Regions from separate parts of the Spongiactinospora sp. 9N601 genome, predicted to be linked through region 4. Evidence: riboswitches for the same ligand, from Rfam matches in the RefSeq annotation. Region 4 holds a riboswitch; each other region holds the start of a gene.

Region 1 (4,278 bases), on a different contig from region 4:
ACCAGAGCGGGCAGCAGCCCGAAGAGCCACCACCGCGGGTGCCGAGCGCACCAGCGCATGCCCTGAAAGAAGAACCCGATGCCACCGAAGAACGCCCGCAATGCAGCCATGCCCGGCAGGCTAACGCCTCCCGCCCACCCTGGCGTCCCGATGATCCCCCGCCCACCGCCTCACCCGCCCTAAGGCGTCGGCACCGAGTCACACGAGACCCACCGGACCGGGAGGGCGAGCGCAGCGACGAGGGGGCAGAGCAACGTCGCATCTCGCGGAGCAGAGCCGGACATACATACCACGACCTGCGCAAAGGAGACGCCACCCACCACGGAAGACCCGACATACCGTTTCCGGACAACGCCGGATCTCGCTATTTCACCCGCTGCCGTCCGCCTCCGAGGCGGTGTCCACCGAGCGCTGTAAATGGGAACGTTCAAACCGGGCCATCGCACAGGTCGGCCACACCGGCCGCAGGAAAGCCCCACCACATCGCGGCACGCGATCGGCTCCGAAGGAGGACACCCCGCCACCACCCGGCGATGACCGTTTCACGTGCGACCAGTGCCGGCCGTACCCGGCCGGGGCGGTCCGCATGACACCAAGAGAGGTCTGATCAACGATCGACGCGCCAGAGGGCGGGCAGTTCGACGCCCAATTCGGCGAAGAGGCGACGCAGAAGAGGAAGGGAGATGCCAAGGACATTGCCGTGGTCCCCGTCGATGCCCTCGACGAACCAACCGCCGAAGCCCTCCAGCGCAAATGCCCCCGCGACGCGCAGCGGCTCCCCCGTCGCCACATACGCAGCGATCTCGGCATCGGTGGGCGTCCCGAAGCGCACCAGAGTGGAGCCGAGCTCGGCGGCCTCCCGCCCGCTGGCGGCGTCGATCACGCAATGCCCGGTCAGCAGCCGGCCATCGCTCCCGCGCATCGCCTGCCACCTGGCCGTCGCCTCCTCAGGCGTCGCGGGCTTGCCGTACGGCACACCGTCGATCTCCAGGACCGAGTCACAGCCGATCACCAGCCCATCCCCCACCCGCTCGGCCACAGCGGCGGCCTTCGCCCGAGCAAGCGTGAGCGCGAGGTCCCCGGGGGTGTCAGCGGTCACCGCATCCTCATCCACCCCACTGACGACCACTTTGGGATCAAGCCCCGCAGTCCGCAACAACGCAAGCCTGGCAGGCGAAGCGGAAGCCAGCACGATCGTCATAAGAAACCTCCGATCAGATCCCGCCTGCGGCGGAGAAGCAATCAAAGCCCTGCGGAGCAGGGCAGAGCCAACCGATTCGCGCATCGAACAAAGACACGATAGCCAGCAAGAGAGAAGATCATGCCACCTTCCACGGTCCATACCCAGCTCTGGAATGAGCGCCGCATCCCAGCCCCGCCCACCCCCTCGCCACCGGCCACGAAACTCCTGGGCGTTACCAGGCATGTTGACCGCCGTCCCGCTCACCAACGACGGCAAGGCCGGCTTGGACCGGCCGCTCGGCCCACTCGCCGACGTCCCCGCCCCACTGGGCACATTTCCCGGCAAATCAGCACGCTGGCCCAGGCGACCCTGCTGCCGGTCATCGAGATCAACCGGAGGCCGCCCCAGAGCAAGGCTGCATGCCACAGCCCAGTGGGTGCCGCACGAATTCTGGATGAGCGTCGCCGAGATCGATGCTGTTCTCATCAAGGGCGTTGGCGATGTGGAAACGGCCTGCATCGAAGACGAACTCCACCGCGATGGTGCCGTCCGCCACGTCATGACTCGAAGGACGCCACTCGAGCAGCGCAACTTCGCGCAGTTCCTGGCCGACGAACGGCTCAAGCCGTTCGTCGGCGCCGACCCACGCCGGAGTCAGCTCGAACCACTCCCAGTCACTGATCGCAGTCGTCGTGTCGATGCTGTCCCGGCTGATCGACAGCTCATCGAGCTTCCAGTGGCAGATCTCTACCTGGACACCATCGAAGTCCAAGACGACGGGACAGTCCGCGAACCATTCCCCGGTCTCGACAAAGCGCACGATCGCGAACCCCGTAAGACGCCGGCCACCAAGTGCGGCCAGGCTCGGCCCGTGTTCCTCGCGGACGGCTTCAAGCCCGACGAGAAAGGTCGGCTCGAAGCCGGATATCCCCATCACGATTGCCGATTGTCCACGTTATTCACGGGGCCGGCCAGCCGATATCCACTACCAAGCCGCATGGCCGTGCTCGACGGCTTCATCCTTTCAAGTGATCACTCACGTGGGGGCTGTGGCGAAGGGAGGGTGTGGGTTAGGGTTGGACACGACAGATCGCGGGGGTCCGGTGAACCGGGCTGAGATTGTGGCTGAGACGGCTGCTGACCGCTGGAACCTGACCGGGTAATGCCGGCGTAGGGAGAGATCGAGTCGTCATGACCGACACTGCGATGACACGTGCCCGCAAGGTGTATTTGCACGGAGAGCGGGCGGATCTGCGGGTGCCGATGCGGGAGGTGGCGCTCACTGATGGGGGTGCCGTGGTGCTCTATGACACCTCTGGGCCGTACACCGACCCGGACTACGACGCCGACGTGCGGTGCGGGCTGCCCGCGCTACGTGCGGGCTGGATCGCCGGGCGCGGTGACACGGTGTCGTACACCGGGCGTACGGTGCGGCCCGAGGATGATGGGCGGCGTTCGGGGGATCCGCTGCGGAACGCGGCGGCGTTCGCTGAGCGGTCGCCTCGCCGGGCGAGTGGGGCGGGGGCGGTGACGCAGCGCGCTTATGCGCGGCGTGGGGAGATCACCTCTGAGATGGAGTTCGTCGCGCTCCGGGAAGGGGTCGAGCCGGAGGTGGTCCGGGGCGAGCTGGCGGCGGGCCGGGCGGTGTTGCCCGCCAACGTCAACCATCCGGAGCTGGAGCCGATGATCATCGGCCGGAACTTCCTGGTGAAGGTGAACGCCAACATCGGCAACTCGGCGGTGGCGTCCTCGATCGAGGAGGAGGTGGCCAAGATGACCTGGGCGACCCGCTGGGGCGCCGACACCATCATGGACCTGTCCACCGGCAGGGACATTCACACCACGCGCGAGTGGATCCTGCGCAATTCGCCCGTCCCGGTCGGGACGGTTCCGCTCTACCAGGCCGTGGAGAAGGTCGGTGGCGATCCGGCCGAGCTGACCTGGGAGGTCTTCCGAGACACCGTGGTCGAGCAGGCCGAGCAGGGCGTGGACTACATGACGGTGCACGCGGGCGTACTGCTGGAGTACGTGCCGCTGACGGCCCGCCGCCGTACGGGCATCGTGTCGCGCGGTGGTTCGATCATGGCGGCGTGGTGTCTGGCGCATCACCGCCAGAACTTCCTGTACACCCACTTCCGGGAGCTGTGCGAGATCTTCGCCGCGTACGACGTGACCTGGTCGTTGGGCGATGGATTGCGGCCCGGGTCGATCTCCGACGCCAATGACGAGGCCCAGTTCGCCGAACTGCGCACCCAGGGTGAACTCACCCGGATCGCCGCCGAGTATGACAACCAGGTGATGAACGAGGGCCCCGGGCACATCCCGATGCACAAGATCAAGGAGAACGTCGACCTGCAACGGGAGTGGTGCGACGACGCGCCGTTCTACACGCTCGGGCCGCTGACCACCGACATCGCGCCGGGGTATGACCACATCACCTCGGCGATCGGCGCGGCGATGATCGGCTGGTACGGCACCGCGATGCTCTGCTACGTCACGCCCAAGGAGCACCTAGGGCTTCCGGACCGCGATGACGTCAAGGCCGGGGTGATCGCCTACAAGATCGCCGCACACGCCGCGGACCTGGCCAAGGGGCATCCGGGCGCGCAGGCGTGGGACGACGCGCTTTCGGACGCGCGGTTCGACTTCCGGTGGGAGGACCAGTTCAACCTCTCCCTCGACCCGGACACCGCGCGGGCGTTCCACGACGCGACGTTGCCCGCCGCGCCCGCCAAGACCGCGCACTTCTGCTCGATGTGCGGCCCGCACTTCTGCTCGATGAAGATCACGCGGGACGTACGGGCGTACGCCGCCGGGCGCGGCCTGGACGAGGAGCAGGCCCTGGCCGAGGGCCTGCGCGAGAAGGCCGCCGAGTTCAACGCCTCCGGCGGCCGTATCTACCTCCCGGTCTCGCCCGCCGACCCCACCTGATGTTTCGTCACGGCTGAACCGGGTCACCTCACGGGCAGAGCCAGATTCCGGAAGCGGCGACGGCTCTGCCCCGGAACATCAGCCGACCGCTTCGCCGATCCTCCTTATCGACTATGGCAGTCGCATACCTCCCGGCTTCAGGTCTCAATAGCCGGGACTGCGAA
Region 2 (4,278 bases), on a different contig from region 4:
CGCTAGGGAGTCAGCGGCGAGGACGCCTCGGCGTACCTTCTGCGTGGAATGCGCCCCGCCAGCCTGGCCAGCCGCCCGGCCTCGACGGCCGACCGCATCGCCGCGGCCATCCGCTCCGGCCGTTGCGCGCGGGTGACCGCGGTGGCCAGCATGACCGCCTCGCAGCCGAGTTCCATGGCCAGGGCCGCGTCGCTGGCGGTGCCGATGCCCGCGTCCAGGATCACCGGCACCGAGACGGCCTCCACGATCAGTTCGATGCTGTGCGGGTTGCGGATGCCGAGGCCCGAGCCGATCGGCGAGCCCAGCGGCATCACGGCGGCGCACCCGGCCTGCTCCAGCCTCCTGGCCAGCGCCGGATCGTCGCCGATGTAGGGCAGCACCACGAACCCGTCGGCGATCAGCCGCTCGGCGGCGTCGAAGGTCTCGATCGGGTCGGGCAGCAGGGTGCGCTCGTCGTTGATGACCTCGACCTTCACCCAGTTGGTGCCCAGCGCCTCGCGGGCCAGCCGGGCGGTCAGCACGGCGTCGCCCGCCGTGTAGCAGCCGGCGGTGTTCGGCAGCACCGCGATGCCGCGCCGCCGCAGTACGTCGAGCACGGACCCGGGCGCGGACGGGTCCACCCGCCGCATCGCCACCGTGGTCAGCTCGGTGCCCGAGGCGGCCAGCGCCCGGTCGAGCACCTCCAGGGAGGGCGCGCCGCCGGTTCCCATGATCAGCCGGGAGCCGAACGCCCGGCCGGCGATGGTGAACCGGTCCTCCTCCGCCGCGCCGTTCACCGGCGGCGGGCCCGCCGCCTGCTCGGTCATCTGACCGGTCATCGTCATCCTCCCTGCACCGCGGTGAGCACTTCCACGCGGTCCCGCTCGGAAAGCGCGGTCGACTCCCACGCCCCCCTGGTGATGACCTCCTCGTTCAACGCGACCGCCACACCCGAGGTCGCGGTGGTGAGCGCGGTCACGGCGTTCGCCACGGTGGCCCCCTCGGGGAGGTCGTACGGGCTGCCGTTGATGGTCACTTTCATTCGGTGCTTTCCTCGAAACGCGATGGTGAACAGGGGTGGTCCACGATCGTCTCGCCCGCCAGCAGGCGGACGACCAGATCGGCGGTGAGGGGGGCGAGCAGTACGCCGCCCCGGTGATGGCCGGTGGCGACCAGGAGCCCCGGCAGCGCGGTGCGGCCGATCGCGGGCAGGTTGTCGGGCGTCCCCGGGCGCAGTCCGGCCACCACGTCGGTGACCTCCCACTCGGTGACGCCCGGCACCAGTTCCCTGGCGTCGCGCAGGATCTCCCACAGGCCGCCGGCCGTGACACGGGTGTCGAAGCCCATCTCCTCCTGGGTGGCTCCGAGCACCACCTCGCCGTCTCCGCGCGGCACCAGGTAGACGGGGGAGCCGTGGACGGTGCCGCGCACACAGCGGGTCAGCGCGGGATAGGGCGTGCGCAGGCGCATGATCTGGCCCTTGACCGGTCGTACCGGGGGCAGCACGCCGCCGGGCACCCCGGGCAGCGAGCCGGTCCACGCCCCGGCCGCCAGCACCACCTGGTCCGCCGGGATCTGCTCCGGGGCCGCCCCGGAGTCCTGACGGGGGAGCGGGGCGCGGCCGGGCCGCACGCCGCGCGAGCCGGGCTCGGCGTCCGCCGCCGCGAGCCGTACGCCCTGGACCGTGCCGCCGGCCACCACCACTTCGGCGACCCGGCGGCGCAGCACCGGGACACCGAGCCTGGACAGGGCGGTGAGCAGGGCGCGGGTCACCCGGCGCGGGTTCACCCAGGAGTCGCCGGGGGCGAGCAGGCCGCCGCGCACCGACGGGGCCAGCATGGGCTCCAGGCGGCGGCACTCGCGGCCGGTGAGCCGTTCGACGGGGAGGTCCAGTTTGGCCATGAACTCCGCCAGCTCGCCCAGCGCCGCCAGGTCGTCCGCGCCGAAGGCGACGTCCAGCGTGCCCGCCGAGCGCAGGTCGAGGTCGTCGCCGGTGGCCTCGGTGAGTTCGGCGGCGAAGCGCGGCCAGCGGGCGAGGGAGTCCACCCCCAGCCGCAGCAGCGGCTCCTCGGTGTAGGTGACCTCGCTCACCGGCGCGAGCATCCCGGCCGCGGCGTACGACGCGCCGCCCCCAGGATCGGGGTCGATGACCGTCACGGCCGCGCCCTCCCGGGCCGCCCGCCACGCGACGCTCAGCCCGACGACGCCGCCTCCCACCACCACGACCCGCCCCGCTCGGCCCGCGAGCCGCCCGGCGGGCTCTGCGGCCGTTTGCGGGCCGCCATCAACCCTGGTTGGGGTGCTTCCGTGTCCGGCCGGGTTTTTCGGTCCCGGCGCGTCCGTACCCGGGGAATCGGCGAGTGGGGCGCCACCGGACGCCGGTACGCCTCCGGCCGCGCTCAGCGGCGGGGGAGCGGGGACGCCCGGGGGGTCGCCGAGGGGTTTCGGGCCGTTCGCGAGCCCGCCGGGGGACACGGCGTGCGGGAGGCTCGCGACTCCGGCCGCGGGTTTCGGGCCGAACTCATCCCCACCTGGGGGATCGACACTCCGCATACCTTCGCTTGGGGCCGCCCTGGGCGGGGTACGCCCATCGTGGGTGGCTCCTTCCGAGCCGGTCTCCTCGGAGGCCCCTACCAGGTTCCTTCGTTCCCGATCGACTGGTTGGTGGCGGTTTTGCTCGCTTCGGTGGTGCTCGCTGCGCTGTGGCCTCATGCGGCCGATCGCTCCCTTCGCCGGCATGACCCGGATCAGGTTCTGTTACGGTCGAGGGCCGTGACAGCCCTCCTCTCAGCCCGGTTCGTCCGGACTCCCGTGCGTTTATCCCTTCTAGCCTAAGCGTCCGCAGAAGTGACCCCGCACGGGGTGTCAGCTGCGGGCGTGTACATGGATTAGCGTTTTCGTTGTCGAATCGCCATTGGCGCGCTTTCGATGCGCCGACTTAGGGTCGTGGGTTGTGAATCAGGTCGTGGTGGTGGGAGCCGGGCTCGCCGGTGTGCGCAGTCTTGAGGCCCTTCGGGCCCACGGGTACGACGGCAGAATCACTCTGATCGGAGAGGAGCGGCACCGGCCCTATGACCGCCCGCCGCTCTCCAAGGCCGTGCTGAACAGGGAGAAGGAGATCGACTCGACCTACGTCGACCTCGACCTCGACGCCCTGAAGATCGACTGGCGTCAGGCCGTGGCCGCCAAGGGGCTGCGGCCCGGAGTGGTCGAGACGACCGAGGGCGAGCTGCCGTACGACGGGCTGGTGATCGCGACCGGCGCCACGCCGATCAGGCTGCGCGGTGAGGGCCGCCAGCACGTGCTGCGGACCATCGACGACGCCCTGGAGCTGCGCGACCGGCTCGCGCCCGGGGTCCGGGTGGCGGTCATCGGCGCGGGCTGGATCGGCGCGGAGGTCACCACCGCGGCGGCCCGCGCCGGGTGCGACGTGGTCGTCGTGGAGGCCGCTCCCACCCCGCTGAGCGCGGCGCTCGGCGACGACGCGGGCGCGTGGACGGTCCCGTGGTACGCGGAGGCCGGGGTCGAGCTGCGCCTTTCCACACGGGTCGCCTCGGTCGACCACGACGGGCTCACGCTCGCCGACGGCTCGCGGATCAAGGCCGACGTCGTCGTCACCGGCGTGGGCGTCCGCCCGGCGATCGGCTGGCTGTCCGGTTCCGGCATCGAGCTGGCCGACGGGGTCGTGACCGACGAGCACCTGCGCACCTCGCTGCCCGGCGTCGTCGCGGTCGGCGACTGCGCCGCCTGGTGGTCGCGCAGGTTCGCGCGCCGGCTGCGGGTGGAGCACTGGGACACCGCGCTCGGCGCGCCCGACGTCGCCGCCGCGGCCATTCTCGGCGAGGACGCCGTCTACGACCCGGTGCCCTACTTCTGGTCGGAGCAGTTCGGGCACATGGTGCAGTACGCCGGGTACCACGCGGGCCCGCGCGCCGCCCGCCGCGTCCTGCGGGGCGACCCGCACACCGACGCCAAATGGGCCATCTGCTGGCTGACCGGCGATGACCGGCTGACCGCGATCCTCACCGTCGATCGCCCTCGCGACCTCGTCCAGGGCAGGCGGATCGTGGAGGCCGGCCGGCGGCTCGACGCCCGCCGCCTGGCCGATCCCGGCACCATGCTGCGCGATTGCGTGGTCGCCTGAGGGTGTTTGCAGATCGCCCAGTCGTGGTACTGGTGGATTCGTGACGCTTTCTGTTGCACAGATCGACCAGCAGACCGACGAGTTGGTAGGGGAGTGGATCCCGCTGTCGGAAGTGGCCAAGCGGCTGGGCCTGTCGGCCGGCCGGGCCAAGCAAC
Region 3 (4,278 bases), on a different contig from region 4:
GGCTCCTCCAGGGCCTGCCGGGGCTCGGTCAGCCCGCCGAACCACGGCGGGACGTCGTCGCGCCCGGCCGTGAGGTGCCTGGCGTTGGGCAGCGCCGCGGCGGCCCGGCGCGCCCACACCGTGTCGCCCGACCCGCTGGGGCCGATGTCGGCGCCCTGGCGATGAATGGTCACCAGGCGGCCCGAGCCGCGCCCGGCCAGGAAGCACAGAGCGGTGGAGTCGAGCCCGCCGGACAGGTCGGCGCTGATCGTGTCGCCGTAGTGGGAACCGCCCTTCGCGCAGGAGCCGACCGCCGCGACCAGCGCGTCGCGCACCGCCTCCGCGCCCTCGGCCAGCGGCAGCGCCGGCTCCGGCGGACTCCACCAGCGGCGCAGCGTCGCCGTGCCGTCCGGCTCCAGGATCAGGCAGTGGTCGGGCGGCACCCCGGTGACGCCGCGCCACACCCCCGCCTGCTGGAGCGGCCAGGCCGCGCAGTACGGCAGCAGCCGCGCGGCGAGGACGCCCTCGTCGACCGGCGCGCCGGTCACCGTGGCCAGCACGTCGGAGCGGCTGGCCGCCACCGTCACGCCCGCCACCCGGGCCTGGAATATCCGGCGCACCGCCGAGGCGCTGCCCCGGGCTCGCACCCTGCCGCCGACCGCGGCGATCAGGTGGAAGCTGCCGGGCAGCCCCGCGACCACGCGTTCCACCTCGTTCAGATCACGTATCCGGTCCAGCCGCCGCGCCAGGTCGGCGGTGGTGACCGGGCATCGCCCGAGCACCGCCACCTGCGCCGAGCCCGCGCGGGCGTGGCGGATCTGATCACACGGCCACTCGCCGACCAGCCACGGACGGCCGGACGCGTGATCGATCACACCGCTCGCCCACGGGCGCAGCGCCCCTGCCGCGGCGGCCCCGGCCGCCCCGTCGGGAAGGACGGCGAACCACGGCTCCCCTCGCACCGTTGTTCCCCCGCCCGTCAGGCTTGGGGGTCGGGAAACCGGGACTGCCGGGCAGGCCGGATATCTGTCGCGCTCATGGGACCGCGCTCCTTTCCGCGATAGACCTTCGGTCACCCGCCATGTCTACCGATCAGGAAGTGGTCACCATAAGTATCCGGACGGTTACGCTCCGCGAACAATCTTGGTACGCATCCCTGGGCGCGCCGGATATCGACAGCGGCCCCCGACTCGGGGTCGGTTCAGAGCGAGACCCACTCCGCGGTGGGCCAGGTCTCCTGCCGCCACGCGCTGTCCCAGAACATCCACTCGTACTCGGTGGCCCGGCAGAAGGCGTGGACCATCTGTTCGCGCGTCTGCGGGCCGGCCGCCGCGGCCAGCCGGTCGGTGATCTCCTTGGCCTGGGTGACCGACTCGGCGAACGCCGGGTCGGCGTAGGTGGAGATCCAGGCGCGGTAGGGGTGGTCGGCGGCGCCGGCGGTACGCTCCAGCAGCGCCTCGCCCACGTCCTGGTAGACCCAGAAGCAGGGGAGGACCGCCGCCGCGAGCACCGGGTAGGGCGCCGACAGCGCGGTGGCCTGCAAGTACGAGGAGTAGCCGAGGCAGGTCGGCGACGTCGCGATCCCGGACAGGTCGTCCGGGCTCAGGCCGTACTCCTCGATGTAACCGGCGTGCAGCGACGCCTCCGCGGTCAGCGCGGTGTTCGCGCTCTGCGCGTAGAAGGCCGCCTCGTCGACGTCGCCCGCGCGCGTGGAGGCGGTGGCCAGCGCCTTGGAGAACGCCTCCAGATAGCGGGCGTCCTGGACGATGTAGAACGCGAACTTGTCGCGGTCGAGCGTGCCCGCGCCGAGCGCGGTGTTGAACGGGTGCTCGTGGATGGCCCGCACCAGCTTCGCGGTGCGCTGCCAGACCTCAGTGCAGAACGAACCCTCACCCACGGTGACGTCCCTTCGCTAGTCCGAACTAGAGCAGGTTCTACGGGTGTGATCTCAGCCCGGCGCGCCGGGCACCCCGCGTCATGGGTCACCGTAGCAGGTCGTGTCCGAACGCCCCGCCGGGGGGAGGCGGGCAGGGCGTACGCGGATCGGCGCGGTCAGCCCCCGGCCACCTGCGCGCAGCGCTGCACGGCGGCGAGCCGGACGTCCCACGGGGTGCGGGACTTGGCCGAGATCATCATCCCGACCGCGGACGGGGTCAGCCGGTCGGCGAAGTCGAGGGCGGCGGCGAGGTCGAGCGGGGTGTCGTCCCAGCGGTTGTGGCACACCGAGTCGGTGTACGGCGGGCGGCCCGCCGCCGCGCCCACGACCTCGTCCACGAAGACCCCGTAAAGGATGAACTCGGAAATGTGCAGGTGCGAGTTGAAGGCGTCCATCCAGTGCCGCCCGGTGACCTTCGTGATGCGTTCCTGCATCTCCCGCACGAGGGCCGGGTCCCAGAAGTTGAGCGAACTGACGTAATCGGGGAGCGGCAGCGCCCGGGTGGCGGGCAGGCCCAAAAGGCCGCGCGCCGCGTGGTGCCACTTGATATGCCGGTCCATTCCCGCGTGTACGCCGTCTTCGAGCCGGTAAAGGCACAGCCGGTCGTCGGTGGTGAAGCTCTCCGCGCGGGTCGGCCGCACCAGCACGACGTCGGAGTCGAGCAGTAGCGCCACATCGGCGTCCACGTGCGCGGCGGCGGCTATCTTGAGCGCCTGCTGGATGACCCAGCCGCGCACAGGTGGCCATGGTCTGCGCAGATTGGCCCACAGTCCGCTGCGAGGAACGCGGACATAGCGGCGGGGGAGAAGCTCGGGTTCGGTCCAGATCCGGCACCGCGGGCCCGCGAACCTGGCGAACACCGCCTGGTCCGCGGTGGGCACGATGACGTGGTGGACGGTGTCTTGTGACGTGTGGTGGAGCACGGACCGGTGGAGCTCGCCGAAAAGCTCCGAGTCCGGTCCGTAGCTCGGGGTGATGACCGCTAATTTCCTGCTCACGGGTATCCCGCTCCCATCCCTGCCGGAGGGTACGAATAAGCGCCCCCGATTCACTGCCGTCACTTCTTCTACCGCCTGCGCGAGGCTTCGGCAACGGGCGTGTTGGAACGTGCCAGGAAACGTTACTCTACCAGCGGTTTTCGGCCCCTCGGAGCGCTGCGCCGAAACGACTCGGCGGGCGCTGGAGCCCATAGTGTTCGCGAAGTGTGGAGCCCTCGTACTCGGTCCGGAACAGGCCCCGTTTCCGCAGAATGGGGACCACGTGGCCGGTGAACGCGTCGAAGCCGCCGGGCAGGTACGGCGGCATTATGTTGAACCCGTCGGCCGCGCTGCCGGTGAACCACTCCTCGATCCGGTCGGCGATCTGCTCGGGGGCGCCCGCCGTCACCCAGTGCCCCCGCGCCCCGGCCAGCCTGCGCAGCAACTGCCGGATCGTCGGGGCCTCGCGCCGCACGATGTCGGCCACCAGCTTGAAGCGGCTGCTCTCCTGCCGGTCGCCGGTGGTGGGCAGCACGTCCGCGGGGAACGGCCCGTCCAGGTCGTACCCGCGCAGGTCCACCCCGAGGAGCTGGTCGAGCTGGTGCAGGGAGTACTCCGGCTGGATCAGCTCGTCGAACTCCTCCTGAAGCTCCAGCGCCTCGGCCTCGGTGGAGCCGATGAACGGGCTGATCCCCGGCAGCACCCTGACCTGGTCGGGGTCGCGGCCCTCGCTCTTGACCCTGGCCTTGATGTCGGCGTAGAAGTCGCGGGCGTCGCCGAGCGTCTGGTGGGCGGTGAAGATCGCCTCGGCGTAGGCGGCGGCGAAGGCCCTGCCGTCTTTCGAGGAGCCCGCCTGCACGTAGACGGGCCTGCCCTGCGGGGAGCGCGGGACGTTCAGCGGCCCGGCGACGCGCAGCAGCGCCCCGGCGTGGTCGATGCGGTGGATCTTGGAGGTGTCCGCGAAGATCCCGCTCTCCCGGTCGATGACCAGGGCGTCGTCCTCCCAGCTGTCCCACAGGGCGGTGACGGCTTCCAGGAACTCCCTGGCCCTGGCGTACCGGTCGGCGTGTACCGGGTGCGTCTCCAGCCCGAAGTTGGCGGCGGCCTGCGACGCGCCGGTGGTCACGATGTTCCAGCCCGCCCTGCCCCGGCTGATGTGGTCGAGCGAGGCGAACAGGCGGGCGAGGTTGTACGGCTCAAGGTAGGTCGTGGAGGCCGTCGCGATCAGGCCGATCCGCTCGGTGGCGGTCGCCACCCCGGTCAGCAGGGTGATCGGCTCCAGCCGGAACCTGCTCGCGTACCGGACGTTCTCCGGCAGCGAGGGCCCGTCGGCCAGGAAGACCGCGTCCAGCTTCGCCGCCTCCGCCTGCCGGGCCAGCTCCTGGT
Region 4 (4,278 bases):
CGATGGTGACGGGCATCCTTCGAGCGTACGCCGACTTTTCCCGGGCGACAGGGCGTCTGGAGGTTTCCCGGGGAATGGGACGCCGGGGCACAAAGTCCCTGACGTACTGTGGTGGCATGCCGGAGCTGCCCGAAGTGGAATCGCTCGCGGAATTCCTTCGCGAGCACGCCGTGGGCCGCGCGATCGCTGGTGTCGACGTGGTGGCCTTCCAGGCGTTGAAGACGGTCGATCCGCCGGTCACCGCCCTCGGCGGGCTGATCGTGACCGGTGCGGGGCGGTACGGCAAGTTCCTCGACCTCGACTGCGACGGGCTGCACCTCATCTTCCACCTGGCCAGGGCCGGGTGGCTGCGCTGGCGCGACGACCTCACCGGGGCCAGGCCGGTACGGCCGGGCAAGGGGCCACTGGCCGTACGGGTACGGCTGACGCCCGACGACGACGGCCGCGCCCCCGGCTTCGAGCTGACCGAGGCGGGCACCCAGAAACGGCTCGCCGTCTACGTCACAGAAGACCCGGCGAGCGTGCCGGGCGTCGCGGCGCTGGGGCCCGATCCGCTCTCTCCTTCGTTCACGGCCGACACGCTCAAGGGCATCGTGGGCGGGAGCCGGATGCAGATCAAGGGCCTGCTGCGGGACCAGAAGGTGATCGCCGGGATCGGCAACGCCTACTCCGACGAGGTGCTGCACGTCGCCAGGATGTCGCCGTTCAAGATCGCCTCATCGCTCACCGACGCGCAGGTCGCCGACCTGTACGAGGCGATCATCACGACCTTGCGCGACGCGGTGGCCCGCTCGCGCGGGCTGGCCGCCAAGGACCTGAAGACGGAGAAGAAGTCCGGCTTGCGGGTGCATGGGCGGACCGGGCAGAAGTGCGAAGTCTGTGGGGACACCGTCCGTGAGGTCTCGTTCGCCGATTCCAGCCTCCAGTACTGCCCGACCTGCCAGACCGGCGGCAAGCCGCTGGCCGACCGGAGGTTGTCCCGGTTGCTGAAGTGACCTGGGACAATTGAGGTCATGAACGTTCCCGAGATCGACGCGAACGCGGTGCCCGACGACGCCTACCTGCTCGACGTCCGCGAACACGACGAATGGCGCGCGGGGCACGCGCCGACGGCCACCCACATCCCGCTGGGTGAGCTGCAAGGACGGGTCGAGGAGGTTCCGGCGGAGGCCACCGTTTATGTGGTGTGCCGGGTCGGCGGGCGCTCGGCCCAGGCCACGGCCTGGCTCAACCACATCGGCCGGCAGGCGGTCAACGTGGGCGGCGGCATGCAGTCCTGGGCGGCGGCCGGGCGTGCGATGTCCAGCGAGAGCGGCCAGGACCCTTTCGTCGCCTGAAAGCGGGCTCTTCACGCCTTTCATGGAGCCTTGCGGCGAATCGGTTAGGGTGGCCCGTCGTGATCCAAGACCCCTCCCACCTCACCGTCACGGCGGACGCCTACGACTCCATCGCCGCCCTCTACGCCGACCTCTTCCGCAACGCGCTCGACGACCAGCCGCTGGACCGCGCGGCGCTGGGCGTGTTCGCCGAGGTCGTACGGACTGCCGGGGGCGGTCCGGTCGCCGAGCTGGGATGCGGCCCTGGGCACACGACGGCGTACCTGCGGAAGCTGGGCCTGGACATCTTCGGTCTCGACCTGTCGCCGGTGATGATCGACCTTGCCCGCGAGGCGTTTCCCGACCTGCGCTTCGAGGTCGGCTCGATGGACGCGCTCGACCTGGCCGACGGCGGACTGCGCGGGATCGTGTCCTGGTACTCCGTCATCCACACGCCCCCGCGGGAGCTGCCCGTGTACTTCGGGGAGTTCGGCCGCGTCCTGGCCCCGGGCGGCCATCTGCTGCTCGGCTTCTTCGAGTCCGAAGGAGACCCGGTGACGCCGTTCGACCACAAGGTGACGCAGGCGTACCGGTGGCCGATCGACGAACTGGCCGCGCTGGCCCGCGCCGCCGGCTTCGCCGAGATCGGCCGGATACTGCGCGAGCCGCACGAGGGGGAGCGGTTCCGCCACGGCCGCCTGCTGATGCGCCGGGAGCCCGGCTCCGTGGAGTGAACCACCCCTTGTGGTCAAGACGCGACCGGTACGGCATGATGAGGGCGCAATTCAGACCTCGCGGGAGCTCGGGGCCGAACCGGGCTGAGAGGGCAGTAATCGCCGCTGCCGACCGCATGAACCTGTCCGGGTAATGCCGGCGTAGGGAGCGTGTGATGGCGTCTGACGTCATTGATCCGCACATCAATCCTCCGTCCGATTCCAACGAGGCGCCCCTCACCCTCGATCAGGCCCCGCCCAAGACCCTCGGCATGCTCGACCAGAGCGCGTTCTGGGCCAATTTGGGCGTCAGCCTGCTCGGTTTCTCCGGGGCCCTGACCCTGCTCGATCCGACCGGTTCCGGGGTGACGCTGACCTTCGCCGCCGCGATCCTGGCCACTGTGGTGGGGAGCCTGATCGGCACCGCGATGGTGGGGCTCGCGGCGGTGCCCGGGGCGCAGACCGGGCGGCCCTCCATGGTGTTGCTGCGCGGGCTGTTCGGCGCGCGGCTTTCGTACGTGCCGTCGCTGCTCAACACCGTCCAGATGATCGGCTGGGGGGCGTTCGAGCTGTGGGTGATCGCGAACGGCGCTCAGGCGATCTTCGGTACGGCGGTGCCGTACCCCGTCTGGGTCCTGCTCGGCGGGGTGATCACGGTCGCGCTGACCATCTGGCCGCTCGGCTCGATCCGGCTGCTGCGCCGGTTCGTCACCGCCGGGGTGGTGGTGGCGATGATCTGGCTGACGGTGGCGCTGATCCGGCAGGGGCCGTCGCTGGGCGGCGGGTCGTGGGCGGGGTTCGTGCCCGCCGTGGACTACGTGATCGCGCTGTCGGTGTCATGGGTGCCGATGGCCGCCGACTTCACCAGGCACTCGCGTTCGCCCCGGGCCGCGTTCGGCGGGGTGTTCGTCGGCTACTCGATCGCCCAGGTGGCCTGCCTGGGCCTCGGCGTCATCGCGCTGGCGCTGGTCGGCAATGACGACACCAAGGTGTGGGGGGCGTTCGTGGCGGCCCCGCTGGGCGCGCTGTTCTTCGGGATTCTGGTGCTGCGCGAGACCGACCAGTCGTTCGCCAACACCTACTCGACCACCATGTCGCTCCAGAACCTGATGCCGAGGGTCGATCGCCGGATCATCTCCGTGACGGTCGGCGTGGTGATCAGCGCATTGGCGCTGGTCGCCGACGTCACCGCCTACACCGCGTTCCTGGCGCTGATCGGCGCGGTGTTCGTGCCGATGTTCGCGGTCCTCACGGTGGACTACTTTGTGCTGCGCGGGATGGCCCGCTGGGACACCCGCGAACGGGCCCCCTCCCGGTGGCTGATGCTCCTGCCGTGGGTGCTCGGGTTCGTGACGTGGTGGCTGGTGGCGGCGCTGCCCGAGGTGCCGTGGTGGCGGTCGCTGTGGAGGTCGGCGCGCGCCGCGCTCGGCTTCGCGCCGCAGCCGTGGATGAGCGCCGCGCTCGCGGCGTTCCTGGTCGCGGCCGTGGTCACGCTCGTGGTGGCCCCGCTGGACCGCAGGCTGCGCCCGGCCGGTTAGGGGCGGGCCTCCAGGTTGAGCAGCAGTTCCTTGGCGGCGGTCCCGCCCGCGTACGCGCCGGGGCCGTCGTCGTCCACCACCCGGTGGCAGGGCGAGATCACGCAGACCGGATTGGCCGTCAGCGCGTTGCCCACCGCGCGCAGCGCCCGCGGCCGGCCGATCCGCTCGGCCATCGCGCGGTAGGTCGTGGTCGTGCCGTACGGTACGCCGCTCACCAGGGACAGCACGCTGCGCGCGAACGACGTGGCGAGCTGGAGGTCCACCTTCGCGGTGAAGGTGCGCAGCCGGCCGGAGAAGTAGGCGTCCAGCTCGCGCCGGACCGGGTCGAGCCGGCGTGGGTCGGGGCCGATGAACGTGCCGATCGCCCGGCTGACCCGCTCGTACACGGCGTGCTCGTCGTCGTAGCTGCACACCGCCACCCCGCGCGCGGTGACCGCGATCACCAGCGTGCCGGCCGGGCTCTCGGTCGTGCCGAACGCGATGTCGGGCGGCCCGTGGCCGCGGTAGCCGGGCGAGGTGACGCGCAGCAGGGCGTCGAGGTCGCCGGACACTGGCCCTCACCCTCTCGCGCCCGCCGTCGGCCGTGAGCCGGCCGCCGAACAGAAGACGCACTAGACACCGCTGAGCGCAGCGTATCGGACGGATCGGCACAACGGACGCGGCGACACCCGCACCTCACACGGCGGACCGGACGAAAAGGCCAAGATCGGG

Evidence for each region. A riboswitch is a leader RNA that binds a small molecule or an ion and turns the genes downstream of it on or off. The one in region 4 is predicted to bind thiamine pyrophosphate.
Region 1: it holds a riboswitch for thiamine pyrophosphate, as region 4 does, so the genes downstream of both, thiC (phosphomethylpyrimidine synthase ThiC) here and ACH34R_RS38850 (purine-cytosine permease family protein) in region 4, are expected to answer to the same signal.
Region 2: it holds a riboswitch for thiamine pyrophosphate, as region 4 does, so the genes downstream of both, ACH34R_RS01550 (FAD-dependent oxidoreductase) here and ACH34R_RS38850 (purine-cytosine permease family protein) in region 4, are expected to answer to the same signal.
Region 3: it holds a riboswitch for thiamine pyrophosphate, as region 4 does, so the genes downstream of both, tenA (thiaminase II) here and ACH34R_RS38850 (purine-cytosine permease family protein) in region 4, are expected to answer to the same signal.

The regions. Positions count from the first base shown of each region.
Region 1 is NZ_JBIRBB010000003.1:83,025-87,302, reverse strand. It holds gene ACH34R_RS07430 (EI24 domain-containing protein) at 1-110, opposite strand, end outside; gene ACH34R_RS07425 (Maf family protein) at 608-1,201, opposite strand; gene ACH34R_RS07420 (hypothetical protein) at 1,572-2,120, opposite strand; TPP riboswitch at 2,266-2,379, shown strand; gene thiC (phosphomethylpyrimidine synthase ThiC) at 2,375-4,114, shown strand.
Region 2 is NZ_JBIRBB010000001.1:360,882-365,159, reverse strand. It holds gene ACH34R_RS01560 (thiazole synthase) at 3-806, opposite strand; gene thiS (sulfur carrier protein ThiS) at 821-1,021, opposite strand; gene ACH34R_RS01550 (FAD-dependent oxidoreductase) at 1,018-2,202, opposite strand; TPP riboswitch at 2,687-2,802, opposite strand; gene ACH34R_RS01545 (NAD(P)/FAD-dependent oxidoreductase) at 2,933-4,123, shown strand; gene ACH34R_RS01540 (Rv2175c family DNA-binding protein) at 4,164-4,278, shown strand, end outside.
Region 3 is NZ_JBIRBB010000012.1:298,301-302,578, reverse strand. It holds gene ACH34R_RS28520 (asparagine synthase-related protein) at 1-941, opposite strand, end outside; gene tenA (thiaminase II) at 1,181-1,876, opposite strand; TPP riboswitch at 1,867-1,962, opposite strand; gene ACH34R_RS28510 (DUF6492 family protein) at 2,032-2,913, opposite strand; gene ACH34R_RS28505 (LLM class flavin-dependent oxidoreductase) at 3,041-4,278, opposite strand, start outside.
Region 4 is NZ_JBIRBB010000023.1:99,756-104,033, forward strand. It holds gene ACH34R_RS38830 (GPP34 family phosphoprotein) at 1-16, opposite strand, end outside; gene ACH34R_RS38835 (Fpg/Nei family DNA glycosylase) at 117-995, shown strand; gene ACH34R_RS38840 (rhodanese-like domain-containing protein) at 1,014-1,337, shown strand; gene ACH34R_RS38845 (class I SAM-dependent methyltransferase) at 1,400-2,050, shown strand; TPP riboswitch at 2,101-2,215, shown strand; gene ACH34R_RS38850 (purine-cytosine permease family protein) at 2,206-3,567, shown strand; gene ACH34R_RS38855 (methylated-DNA--[protein]-cysteine S-methyltransferase) at 3,564-4,118, opposite strand.